Regions from separate parts of the Kumtagia sp. genome, predicted to be linked through region 1. Evidence: predicted binding sites of a transcription regulator. Region 1 holds the regulator's gene; the other holds the start of a gene.
The links. Region 1 encodes LexA, which represses DNA repair genes until DNA is damaged. Its sites were predicted from a motif close to TGTTCNNNNTGTGTTCNG; they were not measured.
Positions count from the first base shown of each region.

Region 2: the regulator LexA is predicted to act here: its motif matches at 3,878-3,895, upstream of AC5JDC_RS04370 (cytoplasmic protein).

Region 1 is NZ_JCACER010000096.1:33,739-40,778, forward strand. It holds gene gltA (citrate synthase) at 1-412, opposite strand, end outside; gene gltX (glutamate--tRNA ligase) at 589-2,013, opposite strand; gene AC5JDC_RS24400 (ComEC/Rec2 family competence protein) at 2,158-4,821, shown strand; gene lexA (transcriptional repressor LexA) at 4,840-5,559, opposite strand; gene AC5JDC_RS24410 (BA14K family protein) at 5,750-6,184, opposite strand; tRNA gene AC5JDC_RS24415 (tRNA-Asn) at 6,283-6,357, opposite strand; gene AC5JDC_RS24420 (hypothetical protein) at 6,539-6,808, shown strand.
Region 2 is NZ_JCACER010000010.1:18,167-25,206, forward strand. It holds gene AC5JDC_RS04345 (sensor histidine kinase) at 1-1,271, opposite strand, end outside; gene AC5JDC_RS04350 (DUF5330 domain-containing protein) at 1,734-2,126, shown strand; gene AC5JDC_RS04355 (SufE family protein) at 2,191-2,619, shown strand; gene AC5JDC_RS04360 (DUF6456 domain-containing protein) at 2,623-3,417, opposite strand; gene AC5JDC_RS04365 (helix-turn-helix domain-containing protein) at 3,420-3,830, opposite strand; gene AC5JDC_RS04370 (cytoplasmic protein) at 4,033-4,362, shown strand; gene AC5JDC_RS04375 (Ros/MucR family transcriptional regulator) at 4,402-4,833, opposite strand; gene AC5JDC_RS04380 (SH3 domain-containing protein) at 5,230-5,595, opposite strand; gene AC5JDC_RS04385 (S9 family peptidase) at 5,709-7,040, shown strand, end outside.

The DNA.
Region 1 (7,040 bases):
CGCCGCACATGACTGCCATCGGATGGGCGTCGCGGCGGAAGCCGGTGAAGAAGCGGCTCATCTGCTCATGCACCATGGTGTGGCGCGTGACGCGGTGGTCGAAATCGTCCTTCTGCGCCTTGGTCGGCAGCTCGCCGTAGAGCAGCAGGTAGCAGACTTCCAGGAAATCGCTGTGCTCGGCCAGCTGGTCGATCGGATAGCCGCGGTGCAGCAGCACCCCGGCGTCGCCGTCGATGAAGGTGATCTCGGATTCGCAGCTTGCCGTCGACGTGAAGCCGGGGTCGTAGGTGAACGCGCCGGTGTCCTTGTAGAGCGAGGCGATGTCGATCACTTCAGGCCCGACGGAGCCCGGTCGAACCTTCAGCTCGTGCGTCTTGCCCCTGAATTCCAGCTTCGCTGTCGATTCGGTCATGCGGATACCCCTTTGTTTAAGGTCGGGATAGCGGCGGCTGGTCGCCGCCACGTGGATGCCGGCTTGAGTGCGGTTCACCCCGCTGTCCAAGCCGTATCCGGGAGCTTCTGAAGGCGGCGGCAATGTTGCACCGCAGCAGAAGGGTTGCAATGGCCCTTGATGAGGCCAGGGAAGGACTAATCGATTTGATCTCCGATGCGTGCCAAACTCTCTTCTCGACCCAGCACCGCCAGCACGTCGAACACGCCCGGCGAGGTGCTGCGACCGGTCAGCGCGGCGCGCAAGGGCTGCGCCACTTGGCCGAGCTTCACGCCCTGCGCGGTCGCGAATTCGCGGATGGCCGCCTCCGTCGACTGCGCCGTCCAGTCGCCGGCGACGCCCGTGAGCGCGGCCCAGGCGCCGGCCAGCACCGTGCGCGGGCGCTCGCCGAGCAGCGCCACCGCCTTTTCGTCCATTGCCAGCGGCCGCTGCGCGAACAGGTAAGTAGCGCTGTCCGCCAGTTCGACCAGCGTCTTGGCGCGCTCCTTCAATCCCGGCATTGCCGCCAGCAGCTTTGCCTTCTGCGTTTCGTCGATCCCGGCCGCGAGCGGGCCCGAGGTCGCCAGATGGGGCAGGGTGGCGACCAGTGCCCCGGTCAGCTCCGCGTCATCCATCCGGCGCATATAGAGGCCGTTCAGCGCCTCCAGCTTCTGGAAGTCGAAGCGCGCCGCACCGCGGTTGACGTCCTCGATCTCGAACCAGCGGACCATGTCGCCGATCGACATGACCTCGTCGTCGCCATGGCTCCAGCCGAGCCGCGCCAGGTAATTGAGCAGCGCCGCAGGCAGGTAGCCCATGGCGCGGTATGCCTCGACGCCGAGGGCGCCGTGCCGCTTCGACAGTTTTGCGCCGTCGGCCCCATGGATCAGCGGGATATGCGCCATGACCGGTACCTCCCAGCCCATGGCGTCGTAGATGACCGTCTGGCGGGCGGCGTTGGTCAGGTGGTCGTCGCCGCGGATGATGTGGGTGACGCCCATGTCGTGATCGTCGACCACCACGGCATGCATATAGGTCGGCACGCCGTCGGAGCGCAAGATGATGAAGTCGTCGAGATCCTTGTTGGGAAAGCGCACATCGCCCTGCACCCGGTCGCGCACGACAGTCTCGCCGTCGCGCGGCGCCTTGATGCGGATCGCCCCCTTGACGCCGGCAGGCGCCTCCGAGGAATCGGCGTCGCGCCAGCGGCCCTCATAACGCGGCGGCCGGCCCTCGGCGCGCGCCTTCTCGCGCATGGCCTCCAGCTCGGCCGGCGTCTCGTAGGCGTAATAGGCCTTGCCCTTGGCCACCAGCTCCTCGGCCACCTCGCGGTGGCGCTGCGCGCGGCCGAATTGCGAGATCGGCTCGCCCTCCCAGGTGAGGCCGAGCCAGGTCAGCCCGTCGAGGATCGCCGCCGTCGCCGACTCCGTCGAGCGCTCGCGGTCGGTGTCCTCGATCCTGAGCAGCATCGTGCCGCCGGTGTGGCGGGCATAGAGCCAGTTGAACAGCGCCGTGCGGGCTCCGCCGATATGCAGATAGCCGGTGGGCGAGGGGGCGAAACGGGTGACGACGGGCTTGGACATCGGCCTCTCGGCAATGCGCTGCCGCCGCCCGGCAGTCCCGTGCGGCGGATGCGTGGAAATCGGTCGGCGTTCATGTAGCATAGAAGGTCGGGGGCGCAAGGCCGGAGAAAGCCGGCAGGCTTACCTTGGCGCCGGGGTGGAGCCATGGCGGACACATCCGGGGGCGACTGGGACGAGCGGCTTCTGCTGCGCGGCGCAAGCCAGCCGCCGCAGGAGGTGGCCGCGGTCGCACCTTTTCCGCGCCTTCCCGTCAACTCGCGGCCGACCGGACGACCATTCCTCATCATCGCCGGTAAGGCACGGACGGCGCTTCCGATGGCATTCCATGCCGCGGAATCGGCCGCCACGCTCGAGGTCGAACGAGGAACCCTCTTTCTGCTCGTGCCCGTCTTCCTCGCCGTTGGTGCGCTCCTCTATTTCCAGATTCCCTTTGAGCCCGACGGCCGCCTTTTGCTGGCCGCGACGGCGACCTTGATCGCGGCGATGACGTTCGGCCCTCGTGCCGCCGCATGGCGGCTGCCCGTCCTTGCGGTGCTGCTGGTCTGCCTCGGCGCGCTGTTGGGAAAGGTAGAGACCTGGCGCGCCGGGACGGCCATGCTCGGTGGCGAAGTCGCCACGCGCGTCAATGGCTATGTGACTGGTCTCGACCGGCTGGCCAATGGCCGGGTGCGCCTGACGATCGACGTCGCGTCGACCGAGCGCCCGCAGTTGCGCTACGCGCCGCAGCGTATCCGCGCCACGGCGCGCAAGCTGCCCGAAGGTGTCGCGGTGGGCTCGACGGTGAGCGGCCTGGTGCGGCTGCGCCCGCCGTCGGGACCGGTGCGGCCCGGCAGCTACGACTTCTCCTTCGAAAGCTATTTCGACGGGATCGGCGCGAGCGGCTTCTTCATGAGCGGGCCGGAGCTTGTCTCCCCGCGGACCGCGAGCCTGGCCGGGCGGTTCACGGCAGCGCTGGAGAACATCCGCAACCGGATTGCCGAACGAGTCCGCCAGCGGGTCGCGGGGGCGGAAGGGGAGATTGCCGCGGCGCTGATGGTCGGCGTGCGCGCCGGCATCCCGGACGAGACCAGCGAGGCGCTGCGGCGCACCGGGCTCTATCATGTGATTTCGATCTCAGGCCTGCACATGGCGCTGGTCGCCGGCGTCGTCATCGGGGCGCTGCGCGCGGGGATGGCCCTGTTTCCGGGATTCGCGTCGCGGCGGCCGGTGAAGAAATACGCCGCCGCGGGCGGCCTGGCGGCGGTCGCCGGCTACCTCGCCATCTCCGGCGGCGAGGTCGCGGCGCAGCGCAGCTTCCTGATGCTGGCTGTGATGCTCGTGGCCGTGCTGTGCGACCGCGCGGCGCTGACCATGCGCAATCTCGCCATCTCTGCGATCATCGTGCTCGTGCTCACGCCGCACGAAGTGGTCGGCCCGAGCTTCCAGATGTCCTTCGCCGCGACCGCGGCGCTGGTCGCTGCCTATGCTTGGTGGAGCGAGCGGCGCAACGCGGAGGCGGGGACCATGTCGGCGCAGCGATCGTTCGCGGCCATGGCGCTGCGCCGGACCGTCGGGATAGCCGTCGGGCTGTTCGTTACCTCGCTGGTCGCCGGCCTCGCCACCACGGCCTACGGCGCCTACCACTTCCAGCGCATCGCCCCGCTCAGCCTCGGCGCCAACCTGGTGGCCATGCCGATCGTCTCGGTGGTGGTGATGCCGGCGGCGGTCCTTGCCGCCGCGGCGATGCCGTTCGGATTGGACGGACCTTTCCTCGATCTGATGGGCAAGGGGATTTCCGCGATGGTGGCGGTGGCCGAGTGGTTTTCACGGCGCTCGCCGGTGGATGCGGTCGGCCTGATCTCGGTTGGTTCCGTGCTGCTGCTGACGCTCGCCCTGGTGATTGCCACGGTCGCCACCACATGGCTGAGGCTGGCGGCACTTCCCTTCGCCCTTGCCGGCCTGCTGACGCTCGACAATGTCGGCCCGCCGGATGTCCTGGTTTCCGAGGACGGCGCCCTGGTCGGACTGCTCGACGCGCAAGACGGGCTTGCCGTCAACCGAACGCGCGCCAACGCGTTCACTGCCCAGAACTGGCAGCGGGCTCTCGAGGGAAGGGCGGTGCACAAACCACAACGCATCGTCGAGCGGCCTGGGCCGACCGCCGACAAGCGCGAGACCGGCGGAAACCGGCCACGGCAGGGCGACCCGATCGACGATGTCCCGCCGGCCGCCGCACGGAACGAAAAAACGGCCGGAAGCGAGACGGACGGGCCAACCCTCGAATCGATCGCGCTTGCCGCCCGCGACGGCGGCGGCTTCCTGTGCGGGCCTGCCGGTTGCGCCGCGCGCCTTATGTCGGGGGCGGTCGTCGTCCACACCGCAGATGCGGAGGAGGCCCGGCGCGCCTGCGCCTTCGCTGCCGTCATCGTGCTCGACGACGCGGCCGTTCCGCTGAAATGCGCCGATGAAAGACTTGCGGTGGTGACGAGGCGCGACCTTGCGCGCTCGGGGAGCGCCGCCGTTTTTCTCACGCCCGGCGCGGGACCGCCGCAAATCGACTTCGCCATCGGCCTGCCGGAGCGGCCATGGCACGGCCATCGCGTCTTCTCACGCGAAGCACGCGGGCTGCCGCCCTATCGCCGGGGCAAGCAGGGCAAGCCGCAGGACCCACTGGCACCCGCCGGAACGGACGTGCCTGCGAGGGCAGCAACGGATAGCCGAGCTGCCACTGCCGACAGCGATGGCGTGGACCGCGTCCCGATCGTTCCCGATTCCTCGCCCAAACCGTCGTCCGGTGCCGATGCCGGGGAGACCTCCGGCCGGCCCTGAGGTCCGCCCGCCGAAAAATCAGTAACGCCGGATCAGGCCGACCAGCTTGCCCTGGACCCGTACGCGGTCCGGCCCGTAGATGCGCGTCTCATAGGCGGGGTTGGCCGCCTCCAGCGCAATGGAGGCGCCCTTGCGGCGGAAACGCTTCAGCGTCGCCTCCTCGTCGTCGACCAGCGCCACCACGATCTCGCCGGGGTTGGCGGTGTTGGCATTGCGGATGATCACCGTGTCGCCGTCGAGGATGCCGGCCTCGATCATCGAGTCGCCCTTGACCTCCAGCGCATAGTGCTCGCCGCCCGACAGCATTTCCGGAGGGATCATGATGGAATGCGTGCGATGCTGGATGGCGTCGATCGGCACGCCGGCGGCGATGCGGCCCATGACCGGGACGGAGACGCCGGGGCCGGCCTCGTCGTCGTTGCTGGCGACGGGCGCCCGCGCCGGCTCGGCGGGACGCTTGCCGAGGCTGCCTTCGATGACGCTGGGCGAGAATTTTCGCGCGGGAGCGAGCCCTGGCGCGATCGTATCGGGCAGGCGGATCACCTCCAGCGCGCGAGCCCGGTTGGGCAGGCGGCGAATGAAGCCGCGCTCCTCGAGCGCGGTGATCAGACGGTGGATGCCGGATTTCGACGCCAGGTCGAGCGCCTCCTTCATCTCGTCGAAGGAGGGAGGAATGCCGGACTCCTTCAGCCTCTCATGGATGAAGAGCAGGAGTTCGTATTGCTTGCGCGTCAGCATCTTGGCCCCATCCGGAATCGCGTCAAAACAAAACCAGAACAAACACTATCTGTTCCATTTGTGTTCCGCAACCGCTAAATGTCGGGTTAACGGACCGCGACAGGGGCACGATGGCTGAAAAATATTATGTTTCGGCGTCTTGTCGGTGCCTACACCGCACGGCAAGCAGAAAGCGTGGTAAAACGCCCCATTACTTCCGGCAAAGACGGCGGGGGCCGTCGAAAGGCTGGAACGTGCAGTCGGACGGCGTGAAGCTGCGATAGGCCCTGGCGCAGGCAACGACGTTGCAATCGGGGCGGGCCGGCGTCCCGGCAACCGAGGACGTGGTGATCCCGTCGATGCCGGCACTGTCTTGCGGCGGCGGAGGGACCGAAACCATCGACGCCAAATGCAACCGTCCGGCCGGCTGGCTGTCGAACACCCCGATGCTGGCCGCATAAAGCGCCAACGCCGTGGCTGCTACGACAGTCGCCAGGGAGAATACGACGGCTCCGCCGATCTCCGGTCCATCGTTCTGTGACCTTCGGTAACGCACCTGCGACCAACTGTCATCGGCACGCGGCAGTTCCACCGCTCGTAAACAATTGATGCCGTCGCGTGACCCGGGAGCGGACCGATGGGCCATCGGCCAGAAATCCCGGAAATGGGGCATCTTTCCGGGCGAGCGATCAATGCCAGCCGGGATGGCATTTCCATGCGGGCCGTATCGATTTTCGGAAGGAGTGGCTCCCCGGGCCGGATTCGAACCAGCGACCAACCGGTTAACAGCCGGTTGCTCTACCGCTGAGCTACCGGGGAACAGGTGCTCGTTCAGCAACGCGGCTGGCTATAGCAAACCCGTTTCGGCTTTGCAAAGCGCCGTTGGGCATTTTTTTGATCGATTTGCTGTCCTATGTGAACGGCGGAGCACGCGGAATCGGGGAATGCGGCTGGCGGAGGCCGTCGCGACCGAAGACTGCGACGCAAAACGAGACGGTCGATGGACGGAAAACCGCAGCACAAGGAAAGGCACCGGCAGGCGCATCGGACGATCTCCGTTTTTGGTCGCGAGCTACGCATGCCGAAGTCGCGCCCCTTGCGGATCGCGATCGGCGTCCTGCTCATCGTCGGCGGCGTGCTCGGCTTCCTGCCGATACTGGGCTTCTGGATGGTCCCGCTCGGGCTGCTGGTGCTTTCCTACGAGTTCGCCTCCGTGCGCCGTGTGCGTCGCCGTGGTGCGGTCTGGTGGGGGCGGCGGCGACGGCCTTGAGCGGAATTCCGACAGAGCCTGACCCGGCACGGGCTCGAATCACCGCGACGGTCGCGGGTCACGGTCGGCCGGCGCGGTTTCCTTGCCCAGCCGGCGACCCGGTCACGCCCTCTCAAGCCGCTGCTCGGGAGGGCTTTCCCGGACGAATCCAGCGGCGGATGCGGATTTAATCAGGTGATGCGAAAAAAACACGTCGGCCACCCCGTTTCGCGGAATGATGTGAAAGGGACGC
Region 2 (7,040 bases), on a different contig from region 1:
TCGGCCTGCGGCCGGATCAGCGACACCGAGAGCGCGCTCGCCTCGCCGAAGCGGAACGGCTCCGGATTGATCGGATAGGCTCCGGATTCGATCCGCGACACGTCGAGGATCGAATTCACCAGCTCCAGCAGATGGGTGCCGGCGTCGCGGACGATCTGCACCTGCTCGCGCTGGCGCGGGTCGCTGAAGCGGCCGTGGATCTCGCACAAGAGCATGTCGGAGAAGCCGATGATGGAGTTCAGCGGCGTGCGCAGCTCGTGGCTGACCACCGCCAGGAAGCGGCTCTTGGCCACATCGAGGTTGGCGCTCTCCTCCTTGGCGCTCGCCAGCGCGGCCCGCAGCTCGGCGACTTCGCTATTGTCGCGCAGCGTCGCGGCGATGTCGCCGCCACCCGCTCCGGCGGATGAAAGCTCGGCGGCGAACGGCCGGTAGGCGGCCTTCCCTTCCCCTGCCGGCAGATGCAGGCGCAGTTCCACCTTGCGGTGCCCGGCGGCATCGCGCAGGTCGGCCAGCGCGCACAGGAAACCCACCCGGTCGGCGACGTGGATGCGCTCGAAGAAACCGGTCCCGGCAAGGAGGTCGGGATCGATGCCGAGCATGTCGCGCGCCGCCGCGCCGAGCTCGCGCAGATCGCCATTGGTGGAGAACGACAGCGGCAGGCGGCCGGGCTCGGCCTGCGGCAGCACCGACGGTGCCGGGCGCACGGCAAGGAACGCGCCGAGGCGCGGCAGCAGCGTCGCCGCATAAGCCAGCGGGATCAGCCAGTGCCAGGCCGCCGCCTGCGCACCCGCGAACGGGCCGGTCATCACGGCCGGCAGCACGAGCGCCGCCGCCATGGCCGCGGCGCCGCGGCCGAGCGCGCGCCGGGTCCGGAAGGTCAGCCACGCCTCGACGGGCAAGGCGCAGGCAATGAGGCTTGCCGGCGACCGCAGGCCGCCGGCCGCGGCGATCAGCACGGCGATCTGCACGGCGGCGAGCACCAGCGCCACGGTCAGGACCAGCCGGGCGTCCCGACGCGCCGTGACCGCGAGCACGCTAAGGGCCGAGGCGCAGAAGGAGGCGCTGATGAAACCGAAGGTATGGGCAAGGCCGAGGCCGGCGGGCAGCAGCGTCCAGGCCGCCGCCGACAGCAGGAACGGACCGGCGATCAGCATGCCGATCAGGCGGCGCTGCTCGGCGCGCGCCGCTTCATCGATGACGAACGCATGCACCAGCCGGTCGCACCCGGCGGCCACGGCCCGGATCAGTTCGGCATATCTGATCACAAACACACTCAACTCAAACGCATCCGGCACAGTCCGCTTGGCGGATCGATCTTGATTGGTTGGACCCTCGCACCGAGCCTTTAAGGAATGAATAAAAGAGGTCTCCGCCTGGACGGCCGGCGGGGGGAAAACCCGGCGAGCCCCGCCGAAACGTCGAGGAATTCGCTCCATAGTAAACGGAGGGTTTTCGACCGCTTCGCCTCGGCCGCCGGCGCCGAACGCTCCGCAGCTTCCTGCCGTCCGCCTAAAGCCGTTTCTTTTCAAGGCATTGAATGGTTACCGGAAGCTTGCCGGAATGCATCGGATTTGATGCGAATTGGACGCGTTTTGGACCGTTTAGAATTCCTTTCAAACACGCTGAAAATGCCATCCTTCCCGGCAAGCGCTTCTTGGCAGGTGCATGCCATCGTGCCTGCGCTGGTCGGGCCGAATGCCGGTCGGTCCGGCGGACGAATCGGGGACGCTCCCATGGGCTTTCTTCTGCGTACGGCATTCTGGTTCTCTCTTGTCCTGCTCGTCATCCCTTTCGACGTGGGCGGCGGGGATGCGGCCAGCGAGCGCGTCGGCCCCATCGAGACCTTCTTCGCCGCGCGCGAGGCGGTGTCGGACCTGTCCGGCCTGTGCGAGCGCAAGCCGGAAGTCTGCGAGGTCGGCAAGTCGGCGCTCAACACGGTGGGGCTGCGGGCGCGCGAGGCCGCGCGCATCGCCTATCAGATGCTCGACGAGAATTTCGCCGAAACCGCCGCGTCGACCGACACCAGCACTCTGACGGGCGGCATCGAGCGCCTGATCGAGGACGCCGACAAGGTCGTCCCTGCCGCCGAGCCCGTGCCGCTGCCGGCCGCCGCTCCAAAACCCTGAACGCCGCCGCGCCTTTTGCGCTTTTTCCGTGACGCCACGGCATGCGGCGCCTATATGCGGCATGATGAGCGCGACCATTGAAAGCATACGCGACGACTTCGCCTTCCTCGAAGATTGGGAGGACAAGTATCGCTACGTCATCGAGCTCGGCGAGGCGCTGCCTGCCTTTCCCGAGGAGGCGCGCGACGCCGAGCACAAGGTGCCGGGCTGCGTCAGCCAGGTCTGGCTGGTGTCCGATCGAGGCGACGGGGCCGATCCGGTCATCACCTTCCTCGGCGATTCCGACGCCCATATCGTGCGCGGGCTGGTGGCGATCATGCTCGCGCTGTTCTCGGGCCGCCGCGCCAGCGAGATCATGGCCGAGGACGCCGAGGGCCTGATGCGCTCGCTCGGCCTCGACGAGCACCTGACGCCGCAGCGCGCCAACGGCCTGCGCTCCATGGTCAAGCGCATCAAGCAGGATGCCCAGGTCGCGCTCGCCGAAAACGTCTGACCCTCACCGCAGTTCCGGCCGATAATCCTCGGCGCCCCAGTGGAGCACCGACGGCCGGACCGCCCCTTCGCGCGGCGGGTGATAGTGCCGGGCGAGGATGCCTAGCGCCGTCTTGAGCAGCATCTTGGCCGAGCGGGCCGGCCAGGCGCGCTCGCGTTCCACCGTCTCCAGCCCCTTCAGGAAGCAGCAGACGTCGACCAGCAGCCCCGACAGCTCCGGCCCGACCGCCTTCAGCGCGCGGTCGACCCGCTGCCTGGCGGCAAGTGCTGCGTCGGTGAGATCGGCCATCCCGCCGCTGCCGTCGCGCCGTCCGGCCGACACGCTCGCCTCCCAGTTGGCGCCCAGCCGCGGCATGATCTGCCCGCGCGTGTAATCGCTGCGCAGGCGCTCGCCCGCCTCGAACTCGGCGCGCGATAGGAACGGCCGGCCGTCCTTGTCCTTGCGCCGCATCAGTTGCCCCAGCGGCGACTCGGCGAGGTTGATCTCGGCCGACACGGCGCCCGTCCCGTCTTCCAGGCTCACCCGTGCGACGTCGCGATGCTGGCGGCGGAAGCCGTCCGGAGCGTTTTCGCGCAACGCCGCCTTCAGGCCGGCCGGAGTCGCCGACAGTTGTTTGCCCTTCCTGACGATCGCGCCACTGCCGGCCATCTGCTCCAGGACAGCCCTGTCGACGGCGATCGTGCCGCTTCCGTTGCGCAGCAGCAGAAAGCCGTCGCTCGCCGCCGGCTCGACCAGCGCCGGCCCGGCCGACAGCAGGGCGAGCGCGCGGGCGGCCGCCTTGTCCATGCCTGCGGACATTCCTAAACCTCCAGCCTTGCCTTGAACGCCGCCAACGCCACCCGTTCGGTCATCGCCACGGCGCGGTCGAAGTCGATGTCGTCGCGCATGTCCTCGATCAGGTGGCAGGCATGCCGCACCGTGGTTCGATCGCGGGCGAAGCCCCGCCCGACCTCCGGCATGCTGATCCCCAGCGCGACATGCGTGACATACATGGCGATCTGCCGGACGCGTCCGACATCCGCGACCGGGCGGCCCGTCCGCCGCATCTCCTTGCTGGGAACGCTGTAGAGCGCGGCACAGACATCGATCATCGCCTCGCAAACCTCCATGATCCGTTCCTCGCGGCGCCCCGTCGCCGGCGGATCGGCGCTCGCGTCGGCCGTCCACTCCCTCTCCGTCATCTTGATCGCGAATGCCGTCCGAGCCTGCACCACACCCTCCATAGGAATATCTTCTTATACCAAGCAGGAGGATGGCTGTGAACAAAAAGCGAACCGATAGACCCATATTTCCGGTTGCGAGGATTGAAAAGATTACGTTTTCTCGTTTCGCGCCGGTATTCGGCAGCCAATTTTGTCCCCCTTCGGAACGGCGCCGGTAGGCTTTTCCCTCTCAACAAGCGGGAAAAGAACGATGTCCCTGAAAGACGAAATCCGCGACTTCCTGGCCGCCGGCGTCGAGGCGCGGGCGAGCGCGGCACAATTGGTGGCGCTGCAATGCCTCTGCGGCATCGACCTCGTGGATGTGATGAAGGCGGATTTGCCCAGGCGCGCCGCAGCTCTGGGCCGGATCGCCCGGATGCTGGAGCGCGAAAGGATGAAGGGCCTTGCCGGCCACTGGGCCTACGACCTCAACCGGCATATCGCGCTGAAGCAGGCGGCCGACCGGCTCCGCGGGATCGACGCCGTCCCGCCGGCCGAGCGCCAGCGCAAAGCAAAACGGCGCCCCAGGGGGCGCCGTTGACGAAACGAGATGGCCGAACCGCCGAAGCGGCCCGGGGACTTAGCGCGCCGCAACCTTTTTCTTGCGGCCGAGACCCATCTTCTTTGCCAGTTGCGACCGGGCAGTGGCATAGTTCGGCGCCACCATCGGATAAGACGGATCGAGATTCCACTTCTCTCGATACTGCTCGGGCGTCAAATTGTAGTGAGTCATCAGGTGCCGCTTCAGCGACTTGAACTTCTTTCCGTCTTCCAGGCAGACGATGTAGTCGTCATGCACCGAACGTTTCGGATTGACGGCCGGCTTCTGCTTGTCGACCGGCGGCTGCTCAGCCGGCGTTCCGACGCGCCCTAGCGCGGCGTGAACGTCCGCGATGAGGTTGGGAAGTTCACCAACCGGCACGGGATTGTTGCTCACATAGGCAGCAACCACGTCCGCGGTCAGTTCGATCAGCATTTCACTGCTCTTCGCAGTGGTATCCACGATATCCATTGTTTTCGGGCCCCAAGAGTGTGAGAACACGCGCCCCGTCTTAGCTTGGAGGATGCAGGGCTACGCCAGATTTGACACCAACGTGTTGATCACGAGTCGTGTCGACACGACTAGATGGGACACGTTGCAAGTCAAGTCAATACAAAGATGCGGTTTTATTGGAGATAAATTCAGTCATTCACAATGTTCAGCAGAAATCTGTTGCACTGGCCGAGGCCCGAGGCCAATTTCGCTTGAACCGTCCACGAAATTTTGAGCCCGCATCACTAACCGGGTTGGTCCAGCCTTCCACAGATATTGGCCAGGATGCCGCTTCTGGTACGACCAGCGGCCGCCGGCGTGGCGAAACAAGCCGTTTTGCATTCCTTTCCTGATGAACTTCATGCCGGACGATTGTCAGGGTCGATGCGGCGTGATGTAGCGGCCATAGACCCAGCCGGTGACGAACTCGCCGTTGCGGGCCGGATCGTGCCAGACTTGGCACCAGCGGTAGCGCACCGCCTGCTCCTGCTTCCATCTCGGCTGGCCGGCGATGTCGAACAGGTCGAGCCCGCCGGTGCATTTTCCGGTCATCTGCAGCACCGTCCCGTTCGGGTAGGCGGCCTGCTTCTGAGACTGGTTGGACGGATACTTCCGCACATTCAGCGTATCGCCGAATGCGAGCCCGTTCACCTGGAAAGCCGCAAAGGTTGCCGCCGTCGAAGTGGTCGCGGCTGTCAGCAGGATCGCGGCCGCCATTCTCGTCACAAGGGTGTTCGTCATCGATCTCCTCCGTTATACCGGCGTCAATGGGCGGAACTCTACCGCCTCGTCCCTGAATGCTCGCCGAGCGGGCGATTCATACGCCATTCACAGTAAATCTTGCGTGAGATCCAATGAAGCAGAAGCCCTTTCCATCCGTTATGGCACCGCCGACGGCCGAGCATCCGTCGAGCGACACCCGCCACGGCATCACACGCACGGATGAATTCGCCTGGCTGCGCGCCGCCAACTGGCAGGAAGTGTTCCGCGATCCGTCGCTGCTCGACCCGGCCATCCGCACGCATCTCGATGCCGAAAACGCCTACCAGCGGGCGCTGATGGCCGACACCGAGGCGCTGCGCGGAAGGCTGTTCGAGGAGATGAAGGGCCGCATCAAGGAAGACGATTCATCGGTGCCTATGAAGGACGGGCCCTACGCCTACGGCTCCTTCTACAAGAAGGGCGGGGAACAGCCGCGCTTCTTCCGCACGCCCCGCGACGGCGGCGCGGAAGACATCATTCTCGACGGCGACCGCGAGGCCGAGGGCAAGGCCTATTTCCACCTGGGCGGCATCGATCATTCCTCCGACCACCGGCGGCTCATCTGGGGTTATGACGACAAGGGCTCCGAGTTCTTCACGCTGAAGACGCGCGATCTGTCGACCGGCACCGACCTTGCCGACACCATTCCCGACACTGCCGGCTCCGGTGTCTGGGACGCCGGCGACACCGGCTTCTTTTATACCAGGCTCGATCAGAACCATCGCCCGTCGAAGGTTCTGTACCATCGGCTTGGCACAGGAACCGTCGAGGACCGGCTGATCTACGAGGAAACCGATCCGGGCTTTTTCATGAATGTCGGCGGCACACGCGACAACCGGTGGATCCTGATCGGCATCAACGACCACGAGACCTCCGAATACCGCATCCTGCCGGCCGCCCGGCCCGACGCCGAGCCGAAGCTGGTGGCGGCGCGCGAGACCGGTCTGCAATACGACCTCGAGGAAGGCGGCGACGTCTTCTTCATCCTCACCAATGCCGACGGCGCCAAGGACTTCAAGATCGTGACCGCGCCCGTCGACGACCCGCGCCGCGAGAACTGGCAGGAATTCGTCCCGCACGAGCCGGGCCGGCTGATCCTGTCGGTCATCGGCTTCAAGGATTTCGTCGTGCGGCTGGAGCGCAAGGACAGCCTGCCGCGCATCGTCATCCGCGACCGGGCGGACGGCAGCGAGCATGTGATCGCCTTCGCCGAGGAGGCCTATTCGCTCGGACTCGCCGGTTCCTACGAATACGACACCGACATCGTGCGCTTCTCCTATTCGTCGATGACGACGCCCGGTCAGGTCTTCGACTACGACATGCGCACGCGCCAGCGGATACTCCTGAAGACGCAGGAGGTTCCCTCCGGTCACGACCCCGAGCACTATGTGACGCGCCGGCTGATGGCCCCCTCGCATGACGGC